One region of the Desulfitobacterium dehalogenans ATCC 51507 genome, then DNA from elsewhere that is predicted to be linked to it. Evidence: riboswitches for the same ligand, from Rfam matches in the RefSeq annotation. Region 1 holds a riboswitch; the other holds the start of a gene.
The links. A riboswitch is a leader RNA that binds a small molecule or an ion and turns the genes downstream of it on or off. The one in region 1 is predicted to bind FMN.

Region 1 (7,986 bases):
AATCCGCCGAAAATTATATTTACAGGGTCAGCATCAACCCCTTGAGCAGTTTGCGCCATAAGTTCCGTTACCGTACCGTCGATGGAACGGGGCATGATATTGGTATTTCTAAACTTGTTGCGGCGCTGCTCAATTAAGAAGGAGTCAAGGAATGCTGCCGGACGATCTTTATATCTGCCGAAATCTTCATAAGCTAATTCGGCTACGTCACCAAGAATCTCCATATCATCTCTGTTTAACGTCTCTATTCCCAGTTTTTCGGCCAGTTTATGAAGTTTTTCCGGGGACTTAATTTCATAGTCTTTAGTCTTTCCTTCGGCGAGCTCATGCGCCGTGTGAAGTACATGCCTTGCGTGCTCGGAGTGAGACGCTGCTCCTCCTGCAATCATGCGGACAAGATTTCTTGATACTATGGTATAGGCGGTTGCACCGCAAATACCTTTGCTCGCCGGTCCATCATCTGCTTTAACCCGGCAGGGTCCGGCAAGACAAATACGACAGCAAATTCCTTTGTACCCGAAGCCACATTGGGGCTGCTGGGCGACAAAGCGATCAAATACTGTCTCAAGTTTGTTTTCCTGCGCAACCTTCATCATCTCGATGGTCCCTGGGTCTGTCGTGCGCAATGGATTTTTGGGTTCCACCACACGGGGCGCGTTGGAAGGCCGTGAGGTGTGCGTCAAGTCCCGATATCTTGGCATTGTTTAACCTCCTCTTTTTGACCTATAGATTTTTCCACCATGCAATTGTGCTCTCCTATGCTTTATGTATCTCTCCTCTCTATTAATTTTCTATAGATAGATTCTAATTGGGAACCTGGAGCACCCTTTGGAAAAGAAGGAGCATCTGTATGGACAGACATATCAAGCAGCTCTTCACTAAAAGGAATCAAACCGAGTAACTCATCTTCCGTGAATTGTGCTTTGAGAAAATCTTCGTCTTTGGTGGAGCGGATTTTGTTGCCAATCACAGCTACTTTCGGGATCCCCAGTTCTTGAGCAAGCTTCTGAATGACTCGAACAGTATGAGCACTTACCGTACTGGCTTCCGTTACGATGACTAAGACATCAACTCCTTGGGCAGTTCCTCGTGTAAGCTGTTCGATGCCGGCACCCATATCTAAAATGACGGTATCCTGTTCAGAAAGAATCAAGGAATTGACCAAAGCATGCAAAAAGCTGTTCTCCTTGCAATAGCAGGCTGTACCTCCCCCTTTGACATTACCCATACGAAAAAATCGTATAGCACCCACTTGCACGGAGTAATCATCCAAAATATCATCCACCTGGGGATTCAAGGGATAAAAGGCACCGCTTCCGCCCATGCGTTGTTCGATGAGTTCTTTCATATCAACGATGGGACGTAACTGGTTCAAAACATCCTCCGAGATACCTAGAACTGTTCCTAAGCTTGCATCCGGATCAGCATCGACTGCCAGGACTCTCATTCCCCGTTCAGATAAGTAATAAGCCAAATTAGCTGCAAATGTCGTCTTGCCGACTCCACCTTTACCTGAAACTGCAATTTTCATCGACTTCATCTCCTATTTCATCTCAAACTGTGTATAATTTCACAATAATTTTTTCTTCTACATATTCACACTATATGATCATTGTCGATTTTCTTATGACAAAACAATGTATAGTGTATTCTTCATAATTTACTGAATTCCTTCAAAAATTCAGAAAATTTTATTAAATGAACTAGTTATTTTTTTACCAAATAGTTTTAAATTGTGAAATAAAGTTTTAATTATAGTATTCCCTATATTTCCAGTAACTCCTTCTAAAATATGAGTACAATTAAAATTTAAATCTTCAGAATAATGCACAAAAAGCCTCAGCCCCGTATGACAGGGTTGAGACTTTTTATCTGTCCACTAAAGTTAAGAATCAAGACAATGAATCAAGGATTTTCCGATGGCCCCCGTTGCTGCTCCGGTTCTAAAATATTAGTTACCCATTCAATATCATCTAAAGATGTCAAAAGCATATCTTCATCGGAAAAATCGCCAAGTTGTGCAGATTCAAGGGGTTCACCAGGTCTTAGTGTCGGATATTGAACCTTGAAAAACAATCGGCGTGGGATTTTAAACATGGGCTAACACCTCCACAAAAGGCTCTGCCTCTATCATCCCACTATTTATCTTGCCTATACTTCACTTAAAGTATTAAAAATATACTGTCAATTCCTTCTCGGACTAAATAACTTCATCCTTTACTGTCAATGAGGCCAGGGATGGAAAGCAAGGCCAAGTGCCCCCGGACCCACGTGAGTAGCGATGACAGGACCCGCCTCGAAAATTCGAATATCCTGACCCTGGTATTTTTGCGAGAGTTCCTCAGCTATACTGATCGCTTCAGTCTCAGCTCCAACATGAATCACCGCGATCCGATGGGGCTTATTAGAGGATAAGGCTCGTTCAAGCTCTTTATAGGTTCTTTGCAATGCTCGATTTTTTGAGCGCACTTTTTCAAAAACATCAATAATCCCTTCACTGTTAAAGTAGAGAATAGGCTTAATTTGGAGCAAAGTTCCGAAAAGAGCCGAAGCTCCACCAATTCTCCCGCCCCGGTGAAGAAATTCTAATGTGTCGACGATGAAATAAAGTTCGCATAATGGTCGTAATGTGTCCAGCTTTCCCAAAATCTCTTGAGCATTAAACCCTTCCCTTGCCCAATCTGCAGCTGCCCAGGTCAATAAACCTAAGCCTAAAGCTGAAGAACCCGAATCAAAAATGTGGATATTGGCATTTTCCAACAAATCCTTTGCCATGACGGCTGAGGCATAAGTGCCGCTGATCTTTTGAGATAGATGAATACTTATAATTTCGTCATAGCCTTCAGACAACACCGATTTATAAGTTTCCAGGAAAGCACCTACCGCAGGTTGTGAAGTGGTTGAGGAACCGGATATTTTCTCTAGCTTTCCAAAGAATGACCTATTGGTTAAGTCGATTTCTTGAAAAGTTTCGTCGCCAATATTCACATTCAATGTGACAACACGAATATCATATTCCTTAATAATATCACTGGTTAAATATCCCGTAGAATCCATAATTATTGCGGTTTTTTTCAATTTTTCTCCCCCGCTCTTTTATCTGTTTCATTTCGGAAACTCATCTTTATTTTCCAATATACAAATTTAAGTATATCGGAAAACGGACATCCTATCAACTCAAGCATAGATCAAAATAGTGACATGAATACTTAGCATCTTGGTTAAAAGCCTCTGACTCGTCCCTATTCTATAGTATAATATGAAAAAAACCTTGATAGCTTGACAGCTTGTGAGCATTTTGTTATATTATAAAATGTTCGATAAAACGGGGTATAGCGCAGTTTGGTAGCGCGCCTGCTTCGGGAGCAGGAGGCCGTGGGTTCAAGTCCCGCTACCCCGACCATTGAATAGAGCTTAGAGCGTGTACTATCCCTCATAGGATTAGGACACGCTTTTTTTAGAAATAATTATCATAATAGATTATCCCATCAATGTCACTTGGAGGCTAAACTATGTTGCAGGGAAAAAAGACCTTTCTCCGTCCACTTGAGCCCGATGATATCCCTATTTATCATAAATGGTATAATGACCAAAACGTTAATTATTGGGCAAACGCCGCCTGGCCTTTAAGCACAATGCTTAGTGAAGAAGACATCGAAGAACGCTTTTTTACTCCGAATAAAGATTGCGGCCGCTATATCATTCTCAATGAAGAGCAAGAACCCATCGGGACTATAGGCTATCGGGAGGTTAACATTCCAGCCCGCTCAGCAGTCCTGTTCATAATCATTGGAGAACGTGACTATTGGAGTCGGGGCTATGGTACGGACGCTTTAAAGGTGCTTATAAACTATCTTTTTTATCAATGGAATTTTCATCGCTTGAGTCTTGATTTATGGGACGGAAATCTGCGTGCTTTGAAGGCTTATGAGAAACTCGGTTTTAAGGTTGAGGGAAGGTTAAGAGAAGCACGATTTGTATTAGGTGAGTATCACGATGCCATCCTCATGGGGTTGCTGCGGGATGAATATGTACAGCACCATCCACCTCACCCCCCTGAAACGGTCTAAATTTCCTCTGGGGGTTGAATTCATTAATAACTTGGAGTATTATAGATTCAGTAATTGAATACCTCTGGGGATTGGTGAAACTCCATACCGGCGGTCAAGCCCGCGAGCCACTATGGCAGATCTGGTGTAATTCCAGAGCCGACAGTAAAGTCTGGATGAGAAGAGGAAATTTAAGTGCTTATTGCGCTTTTTATTTGCTGTGATTTTCGATGCCCCAGAGGATGAACTCTGGGGTTTTTTCATATGGTTTTATGGCAAAACTAAACAAAACCAACTCAAGGATGAGAAACGGTGGCGATCACATGGAACTAGATAATCATTACATGTCTCGGGCTCTGGAATTAGCAGCCCTGGCCATGGGGAGGACCAGTCCTAATCCCCTCGTCGGATGTGTCATCGTTAAAGATGGTGCTATCGTAGGAGAAGGGTATCATCAAAAAGCCGGCACTCCCCATGCAGAAGTCCACGCTCTAAAAGCAGCCGGGAAACATGCCCAAGGAGCCACGGCATATGTCACTTTAGAGCCTTGTTCTCATTTCGGGAAAACCCCTCCCTGTGCCGACGCACTGATTAAGGCCGGAATAGAACGGGTAGTAGTATCTATGGTGGATCCTAATCCCTTAGTAGGTGGGCAAGGGGTCGCCCGTTTGCGGGAAGCCGGTATCCAGGTTGATGTCGGACTTAAAGAAAAGGAAGCCAAGTCTTTAAACAAGGGCTTTCTTAAAGAAATTCAAACCGGACTGCCTTTTCTCCTCTACAAATCGGCTTTAACGCTTGATGGCAAAATAGCAACGGAATCAGGGGACTCAAAATGGATCACCAATGAAGCATCCCGTGCTTATGTCCACCAGTTGCGCAATCGGTTCGATGTGATTATGGTGGGCAGTGAAACCGTGCTGCATGATGATCCTGCTTTGAATTGCCGGGTTGATGAAGGCCGTGACCCGGTACGCTTGATAGTGGATGGAGAATTGAAAATTCCTCTTCAATCTGCAGTACTTACTTCCTCCTGCTCGGCACCTTGTATTATCGCAACCAGTGCCTCTGCCCCGCTGGATAAACTGAATGCATTGCAAAGTATAGAGAATGTAGAGGTTTGGAAATATGACTCACCCCGTTATGTCCCTTTAAGGCACCTGCTCGGGGATTTAGTGAAACGAGGTTGGAACTCTGTGTTGCTAGAGGGCGGTGGTGGGCTGGCGGGCTCCCTTCTCCACGACCAACTTATCGATGAAGTAGAGTTTATCTATGCACCAAAGCTCATAGGAGGCAAGGGTCCTTCCCCTCTGACCGGATTGAATCTTCCTTTGATGACACAGGCTATTCCTTTAGAATTCTTAGAGATCAATGGAGGAACCGGAGATCTTCGGGTTCGAGCTAAGGTAAATTATTCAGATTAAGAAGTTAAGAGAGGTGAGTCAACATGTTTACTGGTATCATCGAGGAATTAGGTAAGGTAACCGATCTAAAGATTCTTCCCGATTCCGCTCAGTTAACCCTGGAAGGCACTAAAGTCCTCCAAGGAACCCAAATCGGGGATAGTATCGCCGTTAACGGGATATGTCTCACTGTGGTGAAGATGCAGGGAAATTTATTTACCGTGGACGTCATGGCTGAAACTTTAAATAAGACCAATCTTAAAGAATGCAGTCGAGGAACACGGGTAAACTTAGAACGAGCCCTTCAGCTTTCCACTCGCTTGGGCGGCCATCTGGTGAGCGGTCATGTGGACGGAATTGGCACCATTCAAAAGATTACCCCGGTGGGAATCGCTCGGGTCTTTGAAATCAAAGCTTCCTCTGAACTCTTAAACTATGTTTTACCCAAAGGCTCTATTGCCATTGATGGAATTTCACTTACCGTAGTGGATGTTCTTCCTCAAGCTTTTACCGTATCCCTAATCCCCCATACTCGCCAGGAAACCACTCTAGGCTTTAAGGGTGTGGGAGACATGGTTAACCTCGAGACCGACATTATCGGAAAATATGTGGCACGATTCATGGAGAAAAAAGAAGCCCCTAAAAAAGATTTATCTATGAGTTTCTTATCCGAAAACGGATTCATCTAGTTTAGAGTTTGTGGAGGAGTGATTAAAATGAAATTTCAATTTAACACCATTGAAGAAGCCATCGCAGACATTCGCGAAGGTAAAATGATTGTCGTCGTTGATGACGAAGAGCGGGAAAACGAAGGAGATCTGCTGATGGCTGCAGAGAAAGCAACTCCTGAGGCTATCAATTTTATGGCCACCTATGGCCGCGGCTTAATCTGCGTCCCCATGATATCAGAACGCATTCAAGCCTTGAACCTTGATCCCATGGTGACCCACAATACGGATCCCCATGGAACCGCCTTTACCGTGAGTGTGGATGGATACAATACCACAACGGGAATCTCCGCTTTTGAACGGGCAGATACTGTAAAAGTCTTGCTGGACCCGCAGAGCCGCCCTGAAGACCTCCGCCGCCCAGGACATATCTTCCCTCTTAAGGCCCGGGAAGGAGGAGTTCTTGTTCGTGCAGGACATACAGAAGGTGCTGTGGATCTTGCTCGATTAGCAGGTTTTCAACCGGCAGGTGTCATTTGCGAGATCTTAAAAGACGATGGAACGATGGCCCGTGTTCCCGATCTTATGGAATTCGTTAAAAAACACGATCTCAAAATCGTTACCATCAAAGAGCTCATTCATTTCCGGCGCCAAAAAGAAAAATTGGTCGAACGCATTGTCGGTATTCAACTCCCCACAGATTTTGGGGACTTCAAAGCAGTGGGTTACCGGAGTTTATTGGATGGACAGGAACATGTGGCTTTGGTTAAAGGAGATGTGGACGATGGTGAACCGGTACTGGTACGGGTTCACTCAGAATGCTTGACCGGAGATGTTTTCCATTCCCGTCGCTGTGACTGTGGCGATCAGCTGGCCGCAGCTCTGGAAAGTATCCAAAAAGAAGGCCGAGGGGTATTGCTCTATATGCGCCAAGAAGGCCGTGGAATTGGGTTGCTCAATAAAATGAGAGCCTACAAACTGCAAGAAGAAGGAAAAGATACTGTCGAGGCCAATCTTGCTTTAGGTTTCCCTGCAGACCTTAGGGATTACGGAGTAGGTGCTCAAATTCTTGTCGACTTAGGCATTCGCAAGGTACGACTGATGACCAATAATCCCCGGAAGATCGTCGGATTGGAAGGCTATGGTCTGGAGATTCAAGAGCGTGTCCCTATGGAAATGCCTGTTAAGCCCGAGAACGAGTATTATATGCATACTAAGAAAACTAAAATGGGGCACTATCTATCCAGCGTTCGTTAATATTCAATATATCAATTCATGATTTTAGAAAGGATGAAAAACTATGATGACTTATGAAGGTAAACTGATTGCTGAAGGATTAAAATTTGGTATTGTCGCTGCTCGTTTCAACGAATTTATTACGAATAAGCTGGTAGGAGGAGCCCTTGACGCTCTGCGCCGCCATGGTGTCGCTGAAAGCGATATTGAAATCGCCTGGGTTCCCGGAGCCTTTGAAATTCCTTTAGTTGCTCAAAAAATGGCCGAAACCCAAAAATATGATGCCGTTATCTGCTTAGGAGCCGTTATTCGCGGAGCTACACCCCATTTTGACTTTGTCAGTGCCGAAGTGAGCAAAGGTGTCGCCCATGTCGGTTTAGAAACCAAGCTTCCTGTTATTTTCGGTGTATTAACCACAGATACCATTGAACAAGCCATTGAACGGGCCGGAACAAAAGCCGGTAATAAAGGCTTTGATTCTGCAATCACCGCTATCGAAACGGTCAATCTGTTAAAAATGATTCAGTAATAGTCTTTGATAATTAGATAAAATTGGGTAGTTATCCAAAACATGTGCCTTGTCAAAGAACTATTATTTTCTTAGACTAAAGACTGAGTCTATATCTTTGATAA
Region 2 (7,986 bases), 760 kb from region 1:
GAAAGACAGATTAAGGGGGATAGCGCCAAAATCAGCAACAGCTGGGGGATCGGTAGAGTAATGCCCATGAAGAACCCAACAATCAGCGTTCCCGCCATATCTTCAAGTCGATAAAAAGTCTGCCATCAAGACCTGATTGCTCCTTGATGACAGACTTTTATTTTGATTAATACCCCAGGGATTTTCCACAATAATTTTTCGAAGTCATTAGGCTTGCAGGTAAATTTCAATTCTTTCCTTGCCACCGCCCAAATTGTTTCTTTTCATCCAGGTTGGAATCAATGAGTTGGTTTATTTTGCTCATAAGCTCAGGAAAGATCTCCGAAATATTCCCCTTCCAAAAGAAATCCACCCTGGCTTTTTCTTTCGTGATGTTTGCACCGATTTTTTCAGGATGGTCATACCCCTGATAAACCAGCTCTAAAACAAGTTCAGCCGCAAAATGTAGTTTCATCAATCGATATCTTTTGTCCCAATCGATTTTTACCATAACATTTTGATTCTGTTTCAAATCATGGTTTCCCACAAGTGTATAGAAGATTTCTTTTCCGTCTTTCCGCGCTTCTACTATTTCAAATCCACCTATCGTTCCCGAGTCAGATTGTTGCCCTCCGGAAAAGGCAAAACACCTTCTTAACAGCCATATTACCCCTCTTTTCTTCTAAGATGTCCACACCAGCCTGGGTATGGCTACTTAGCTTTGACGTATTCAATGGCCTCCTTGCCGGTTATGTGTTCGACATCAATGGCAATAAGATGAGCTCGGGTACATCCGGTTATTTCTTTATGTTTGGCTTCTTCTGACTGATCCCCTGAATACTTTTCAACCAAAGCCTTAAAAGCTTCCAGCCATTCATCACCTTCTACAATTCTTGTTTTGCCAAAAGCTATAACACTACGGAAATAGGTCGTATATTCTTTACTTACTATCGTATCTTCATCTATTACTGAAAAAGACACCTTCGGGTTCTTCGCAATAGCATCGATTTTATGTCCAGCTTTTGCAGAATGAAAATAGATTTTGTCATTAAAATAAACATAGCTTAGGGGAACAGCATAAGGATAATCTTCATCACCTAAGCACGCCAGGACGCCATTTGTGCATCTGTCCATGACAGCCACAGTATCTTCCCTTGATAATAATTGCTTACTTCTTCTCATTTCTCTAAACATTAGTATTTCCTCTCTTCATCCCATCCTGGGTAGCGATCGCAATTACCCCGGCTGCCGGCAATTTCAGCCCAGGTTTCTCAATATCTCATGGTAGCGTTTTGTCGCTAAGTCGCTCGGTTCTCCTTTTTTACAGAAAGCAAGCCCTGTTAATCCCCGATTCAGCCGTTCCACTACAATTTTGCCCTCAACCAACTTTGATTGCAAAACCTCCAGCGCCTCCGCAAACCGCTTGTCCTTTTTGGCTCTGTCATAAAAGGAAAGTACGTAAACATAAACAAAAATATTGTAACTGGCAAAGGGATACTCAGCCTGCATAAACAGAGTCCCAATTCCATAATGACATGGCCCGAGGGGCTTACGTATCCTCCAATGCTCCAGCAGAAATTCCACTGCTTCATCAAGAGCCGGCTCTGTATTAAGCAGCTCTGTAAAGCGAAACGCGTTCAAAGCTGTCAGCGTCGGGCCGGGATTTGAATACTCCGTTTCCGGACCTTTCCCGTAACTGAACTTATTGCATCGCCACCCTCCGTCGCTTTGCTGAATATTTAAAAGGTAATCAAAGGTTTTTTGGAGTCTTGAATCAGACGCATACCCTAAGTGACAAAGAACATTAACGGCATTAATGGTGTTACAGGGGTATATGGCACCCTGTGGGGACAACTTGAATCGCCCATCCTCACGCCAGGAACTGAAAAAAAGACCGGCAATCTCCTTCAGCACCGGTTCAGATGGCTCCACGCCCAATTCCAGCAACATATGGGCACAATTTAGGGTGGAATACGGACTTCCTTTACAAAGACGTTTGTCAGGAGTCGTCCAGAAATCCGCACCGTTATCATAACGTTTGGCCAATATCGCGTTAACATCATCCTCATATTGTTTGATCACTGCCATCTCTGCCACCTCCTACTCCAATCGTTTCTTCAGGGTCTTTTCCATCTCTATAAAAACATATCAGTCAATGCTATCTTCAAGCCCCTAGAAGGAATTCTCATGATAACTCTCCATTTTAGCTATATATATTCCTATTATGCATGATTTTGGTTAATCTATCAATTTCTTCTTAAGATTAGCTAATCTCCTGACGATGGAACTATTTTTAATAAATTTAAGCAACGCTTGAAAAATCCGAACGGATATATTCTAGAAATGGACAAAAAAAGATAATATTTTAATATTATTTCCTTTTTAGAAACGTAGCAGTGAGAAAATCATGTATAATTAAGAGACATTATATTCGGATTGGGAGGAGTACAATGGGAATCGGTGTACTGTTAGAAGAACTTATCTGTATAGCACAAACATCTAAAACTGATTTTGCAATAAGTATGAATATGACACCAAGTGGATTGAGCAAAATCCTGACAGGGAAAAGGCTGCCTCTTTTCAAAGAAAAAAGAGCATTCTGCAGGCAAGCCGCTAATTACTTCGCCGAAGCTATATATTGTCTGGGGTGTTATTTAAAATTCGAGAATATTTTTCCGGTCATCTATGATTTCAGTTCGAAATATGAATTGGAAACGTTTTTGGCCCATGCGTTAGAATACGAATTGGATAAAGGATTGTCCACAGAAAATGACATAAATCTGGACTATCCAGAAAGAGAAACAAGCTTTCTGGGGAAAAAGACCATTTTGAATATGCTTTGTGTGATTGTTTCAGATTCCATCGTAAATGAGAATACTCCCTTAGAGCTTTACAGTACTCTGCCTCTGTTCAGCCGACGGTATTCCGATATTTTTCGTCGAATTAAAATAATAAACTCAAAAAAGCAAAAAAATATCTCCTTCAATCACTTCTTTGATATGCCATCCTTTGAGGCCACATACGAGGAATACGATATTGACGCTCTTTCATCTATCGTCAAAGCGCAGCAGTATCTTGATTTGAATTTATGGAAAATCACAAAAGAGATAGATTCTACCTTTTTGTTATTAAAAGGACAATTCCTCTTGCTTTTCAGCATTCAGATGGATGGGACACCCCTCATGGTACTCATCATTCATAAAGGTTATTTAACCGTGTTTTTCAATTCCCTTATGAAAAAGAACGTAAAAAAAATCAGCTATAACAGAAATGAAGTTATTTCCGCCTTAGAAGCTGATCCTTCACTCATCGATAAGCTGACTGATAGGCATATTGATGCCGTGTATAATTTCATATCCATAGGATATTTGATTGAACAGAAAGAATTGGAAACTATAGAAAGCAAAGAAATCGTAAAGAAGAGCATTCTGAAACTTTTTAACGATATCCTTTTAAAAGAGACTACTTTTTTTGTAACGATAGATGCCATGATGAGTATTTACGCCACGGGTAAGGCCATTGTACCTCTCCTTGGTGCTGTTGATCTTGCACCTGAGCAACGCATCCCCTACCTTAAACGGTTTGAGTCATATATCAATGAAAAAAGCCATGATAAAATCAGGATTGTGAACAGCGAACCTCCTAAAGTCGCGGTGCTCTGTTCACAGGGGTTAAGCCTGCTTTATTGGATTGACCATGACTATAAGTCCGAAAAAATACATTGTTTTGAAACGGATATGCTCAACAATCTATTGAACAGCGAAGTGGCAGGGAGTACTCAGACAATCATGGATTTCAGCTCCGATTTATGGAAATATTATATTGATGAGTTATCAAAGACCAAAATCCATAACGTGCAATAGATAGAAGGTATTCCTCCATCTCTTTAATACACCTCCGTTTATTTCAAAATTAATGGCAACACCATAAGTGCAACAATTAAAATAATAAGCATGCCAATAGCCATTAAACTTTTTGGATTTCCAAAATTCAAAGTATAGCCCATTCCAAATCGCTTTTCTACAAAAAGAGATGGGTCGTTTTTGTTGCAGTATAGAAATCCACCGAGCCAATAACGGTCGTCATCCACCGTATTTACCAGCGCATCATCCGTTGTTTTCAATCGGCTTCCGCCCTGACCTACTTTTACCGCAAGATAAATGCAGATAATAAATGTAGCAACCAAAAAACCAATCGGCAAAAACATCATCAATTTTTCATTTAAGATGGTTAGCATGGAAAGCTGAATGCAGGTAAACATCAGCATTACCAGAAACCCGATGACAAACAAAGTAATGCTCATGACACCACGGAAAGCGCTGCTTCTCTTAAAATCCCGCTGACGCTTGGATGTGCCGATGGCAAGGTTGATTCCTGCAAACAGCAAACCCATTAGAAGTTGCATCACCGGCATTAGGGCAAAGGTTCCGACGGATTTTGCAGCATAGCGGTCCACCTCGCCGGCAATATTATAATGCATAGGAATTTGTTCAGGCAGAGATGGGTATTTCAGCACCGATGCAAAAACGGTGATAGCAATGACAACAAGATACAAAAGGTACCACGCAGTACGGATGGTTTTATCGGATTTTTCGCTGATTTCTGCGACTGTCTTAGTTTCAATTTCCCAGTCGCTATTTTGTTTAATAGCCTTAATCTTTGTACGCATAGAGAAATATACCAGTATGCTGATTATAAAATACAAAAACAGGCCGCCGGTCTGAATCCACATTGTATTTTCTGCCGATGTCCAGATATAACAGAGAGAGCTTCCGATTCCCAAGATCAAGCCTGCCCAAAGACAGCCTATACTGTAATTGCGCCTTAATGTTTTCAACTGTGGATTGTAATATTCACTTTCTGGAACAGAAATACCAAAGCAGATGTTTCTCCGTACAAAATAAGGAGTAAAGGCCGTGACAAGCACAACAAGAAGCCAGGAGAGTCCCATAACTCCAATAATAAAATTCAAACTATTATTCATGATGGTTTCCTCCTTCTATACTTTTCTCCCAGAGATCCTTCATTAAAGCTGCAAACCGTTCTTCACCAATATCTCGGGCACGAAGCTCAATGACAATGGGCAAGAGAAGTTTCTCAAAGACCGACAAATCCTCTTTATTCAACTTTGGCGGACTGCAAATCTCGGCACCTTTGCTTCGATGAATTTTGATATACCCTTCGTCACAAAGCATCTCATATACCTTTCGCACTGTATGAAGGTTGATCCCCAGGTCACTTGCAAGCTGCCGGATCGATGGTAAATTATCTCCTTCATGTAGTTCTCCAGATAAAATTCCACTTACAATGGCTGTTTTCAATTGCTTATAAATCGGAATTGAACTGTGCATATCAATTTCGATTAACATTAATATGCCCCCTTCACATGTATGTTATATATCGACTATAACACATATAATGAGGATTCACAATCTCATTTTATTTCCAATTTTTCCCATCCCCATACATAGCTTGAACCCTTATCTATTCTACAGATATGTCTTTTTCTTTTTCTTTTTCTTTTTCTTTTTCTTTTTCTGACATTTTATCATCCCCTTTCAGAAGTAAAAAAAATCGCCCTTCAGTTTCGATTGAAACCAAAAGACATATCTTCTAAGCCGGCCTGATGTCGGTACTAGAATTTCCAATATATTTATCCTTGCACCTTGATTGGTTTTAACTTATAAAAAATTTATCTACCACTAAGAATAATTTTGTGCTATACTTTTTTTCAGTTGAATATGAACCTTCGAGGTAGGGTGAAATTCCCGACCGGCGGTAATGATTGCCTGTGCAATCCAGCCCGCAACTCAGTGCAGCATATTGCAGCATTGACTGACTTGGTGAAACTCCAAGGCCGACGGTATAGTCCGGATGGGAGAAGGTACAAACTGGATTAGACCAAGCGGTCATATTTCTGGTTGTATGTATATGCCTTGAGGAAACATTATCTCCTTGAGGCATTTTTTAATTCTATCACATCAGAAGGCTTTTATTCTAAACACCAATTCACTAATGGAGGATTTTTAAATGTTACAATCAAAGAAAGAATCAAATAGAGGCATATGGTTAATTGCCCTCGGAGCGGCCTTGTGGGGACTCGACGGTGTCCTCATTGTAGCCTTACTACAACATGTAACATCTTCTCAGATAGTATGGTTGGAGCACCTGTTATTATCCTTATTCGCCGTACCTGTGCTCCTACTGAAGCGTCATGAGCTGAAACGACTCAATCCTGGGGACTGGCTCGCTCTTTTATTTATCGCATGGGGCGGATCGGCTTTAGCCTCGATTTTGTTTACCGCCGGATTTACTTACGGCAATCCAAATGTCGTCCTTCTCCTGCAGAAAGTTCAGCCCATCTTTGCTATTCTTCTCGCCTCCTGGTTGCTCAAGGAACGCATGCGAAAAGACTTCTATGCTCTATTTGTTGCAGCACTTATAGGCGCTTATCTACTTACTTTTGGTTTGCACATGCCAACTTCCGGAGTCAGCTCCTCAGAGCTTATCGGATCATTATGTGCCATCGGTGCAGCCGCGCTATGGGGCGGATCGACTGTTATGGGAAAGCGTCTTGTCGGAAAATTGTCGTTCACGACCTTAACCGCACTTAGATTTGCTATAGCTCTGCCACTATTAACCATCATTGTATTTGCACAGCACCCGAACTGGGCTAATATCGGTCAGGCTCTCAGCCTGGCTCCGGTCTGGGCGAACCTGTTATTCCAGACTCTCGTGCCAAGTCTTATAAGTCTATTGCTCTATTACCGCGGGTTAAATGGTGTGCGAGCCTCTTATGCCACCATCGCCGAACTCGCATTCCCTGCAACCGGCCTACTTTTGAACTGGTTTATTCTGCACCAAACCATAGATCTAGGGCAATGGATTGGGTTTGCCATAGTCTGGCTTGCTGTACTGCAATTATCTCGGATGCCTAACGATCCTAAGTCAACGGTGAAAACTTCCGACGGAGCGAACTTCGCCAGCTTATAACATTTTCTCCAAACCGCTTTCTAAACATTAAACGGCTAATGGGGTGATCGATTGTACCCCCTTAGCCGTTTTTATTTTCATTCTAATAAAAGAGGCAATATTGCATAATTACCATTTCTTATTATTTCATTTAATTTAAAATTTACAGGTTCTTTAAAAAGTGGTCCATCGTATACAAAGGTGTGGTATTCTCCCTCTTCTCCACAAATGTCTGCACCTTCGGCTACAATTTCTGCCATAAGGTCTTTGGTTAAGGTTCTTCCTAGAAACCTTTCACTAAGCCTGGATGAATCCACAACAGTTATAACAGCTTTAAAACCACTTTCTATAAATTCGTAAACCAATTCTTTTCTACTTTCATTCCAAAGTGGAAATATACTTTCTATCTTAGCAACTTTACAACGAGCATCACACCAATCGTAATGAGCCTGGATATCAATATCACCAAAAACACAAGCATTAATGCCATTGTCTTTTAGTTTTAAGAGTGCCTTTTCAAAATCTTTAGTATAGTCATCACCCACTCCTGTTTTTACAAGTTCTAAAGGGATATCCATAAGCTGTGAAACTCTATTCAAAACCTCTACTGGAACCCCATGAAACCATGAACGACCGGCGTTCTTGTTATAAGTAGTCAGTAAACTTACCGGCTCACACCCACTCTTTATAGCTCGATACAGCGCAAGTACACTATCCTTTCCTCCACTATAAGATGATGCGAACTTTATCTCTTTATTCATATTCACTCTCCTACTTTATGCTATTTTTTGCTTAGCTTCATAACTGTCTATATATATCTTAGTGTACAAGCAGATACCCCCTGAATCCAGTGAATCTTGGCGACTGAGTAAAATCACTCCCCCAATAAAAACCGCCACAAAAGTGGCGGTAACAAACAGCAATTATTTGATTAACTCTTTACCCCCCATATACATTTGCAATGGTTTCGGTATTGATAGGGTACCATCTTCCTTCAAATTATTTTCTAAAAATGATATCAACATTCTTGGAGGT

Region 2: another riboswitch for FMN. It lies ahead of DESDE_RS07345 (DMT family transporter); the one in region 1 lies ahead of ribD (bifunctional diaminohydroxyphosphoribosylaminopyrimidine deaminase/5-amino-6-(5-phosphoribosylamino)uracil reductase RibD).

The regions. Positions count from the first base shown of each region.
Region 1 covers NC_018017.1:2,274,229-2,282,214, forward strand. Annotated here, with positions in the region: gene cooS (anaerobic carbon-monoxide dehydrogenase catalytic subunit) at 1-701, opposite strand, end outside; gene DESDE_RS10990 (ATP-binding protein) at 764-1,531, opposite strand; gene DESDE_RS10995 (hypothetical protein) at 1,906-2,097, opposite strand; gene DESDE_RS11000 (DegV family protein) at 2,224-3,078, opposite strand; tRNA gene DESDE_RS11005 (tRNA-Pro) at 3,327-3,403, shown strand; gene DESDE_RS11010 (GNAT family N-acetyltransferase) at 3,513-4,070, shown strand; FMN riboswitch at 4,127-4,241, shown strand; gene ribD (bifunctional diaminohydroxyphosphoribosylaminopyrimidine deaminase/5-amino-6-(5-phosphoribosylamino)uracil reductase RibD) at 4,373-5,470, shown strand; gene DESDE_RS11020 (riboflavin synthase) at 5,494-6,138, shown strand; gene DESDE_RS11025 (bifunctional 3,4-dihydroxy-2-butanone-4-phosphate synthase/GTP cyclohydrolase II) at 6,166-7,374, shown strand; gene ribH (6,7-dimethyl-8-ribityllumazine synthase) at 7,418-7,882, shown strand.
Region 2 covers NC_018017.1:1,517,781-1,525,766, reverse strand. Annotated here, with positions in the region: partial or broken gene DESDE_RS07380 (ABC transporter permease) at 1-98, opposite strand, end outside; gene DESDE_RS21075 (alanyl-tRNA editing protein) at 227-511, opposite strand; gene DESDE_RS07370 (pyridoxamine 5'-phosphate oxidase family protein) at 691-1,173, opposite strand; gene DESDE_RS07365 (prenyltransferase) at 1,237-2,067, opposite strand; gene DESDE_RS07360 (hypothetical protein) at 2,430-3,842, shown strand; gene DESDE_RS07355 (DUF1648 domain-containing protein) at 3,881-4,963, opposite strand; gene DESDE_RS07350 (GntR family transcriptional regulator) at 4,956-5,348, opposite strand; FMN riboswitch at 5,721-5,869, shown strand; gene DESDE_RS07345 (DMT family transporter) at 6,010-6,972, shown strand; gene DESDE_RS07340 (Dph6-related ATP pyrophosphatase) at 7,050-7,712, opposite strand; gene serS (serine--tRNA ligase) at 7,875-7,986, opposite strand, start outside.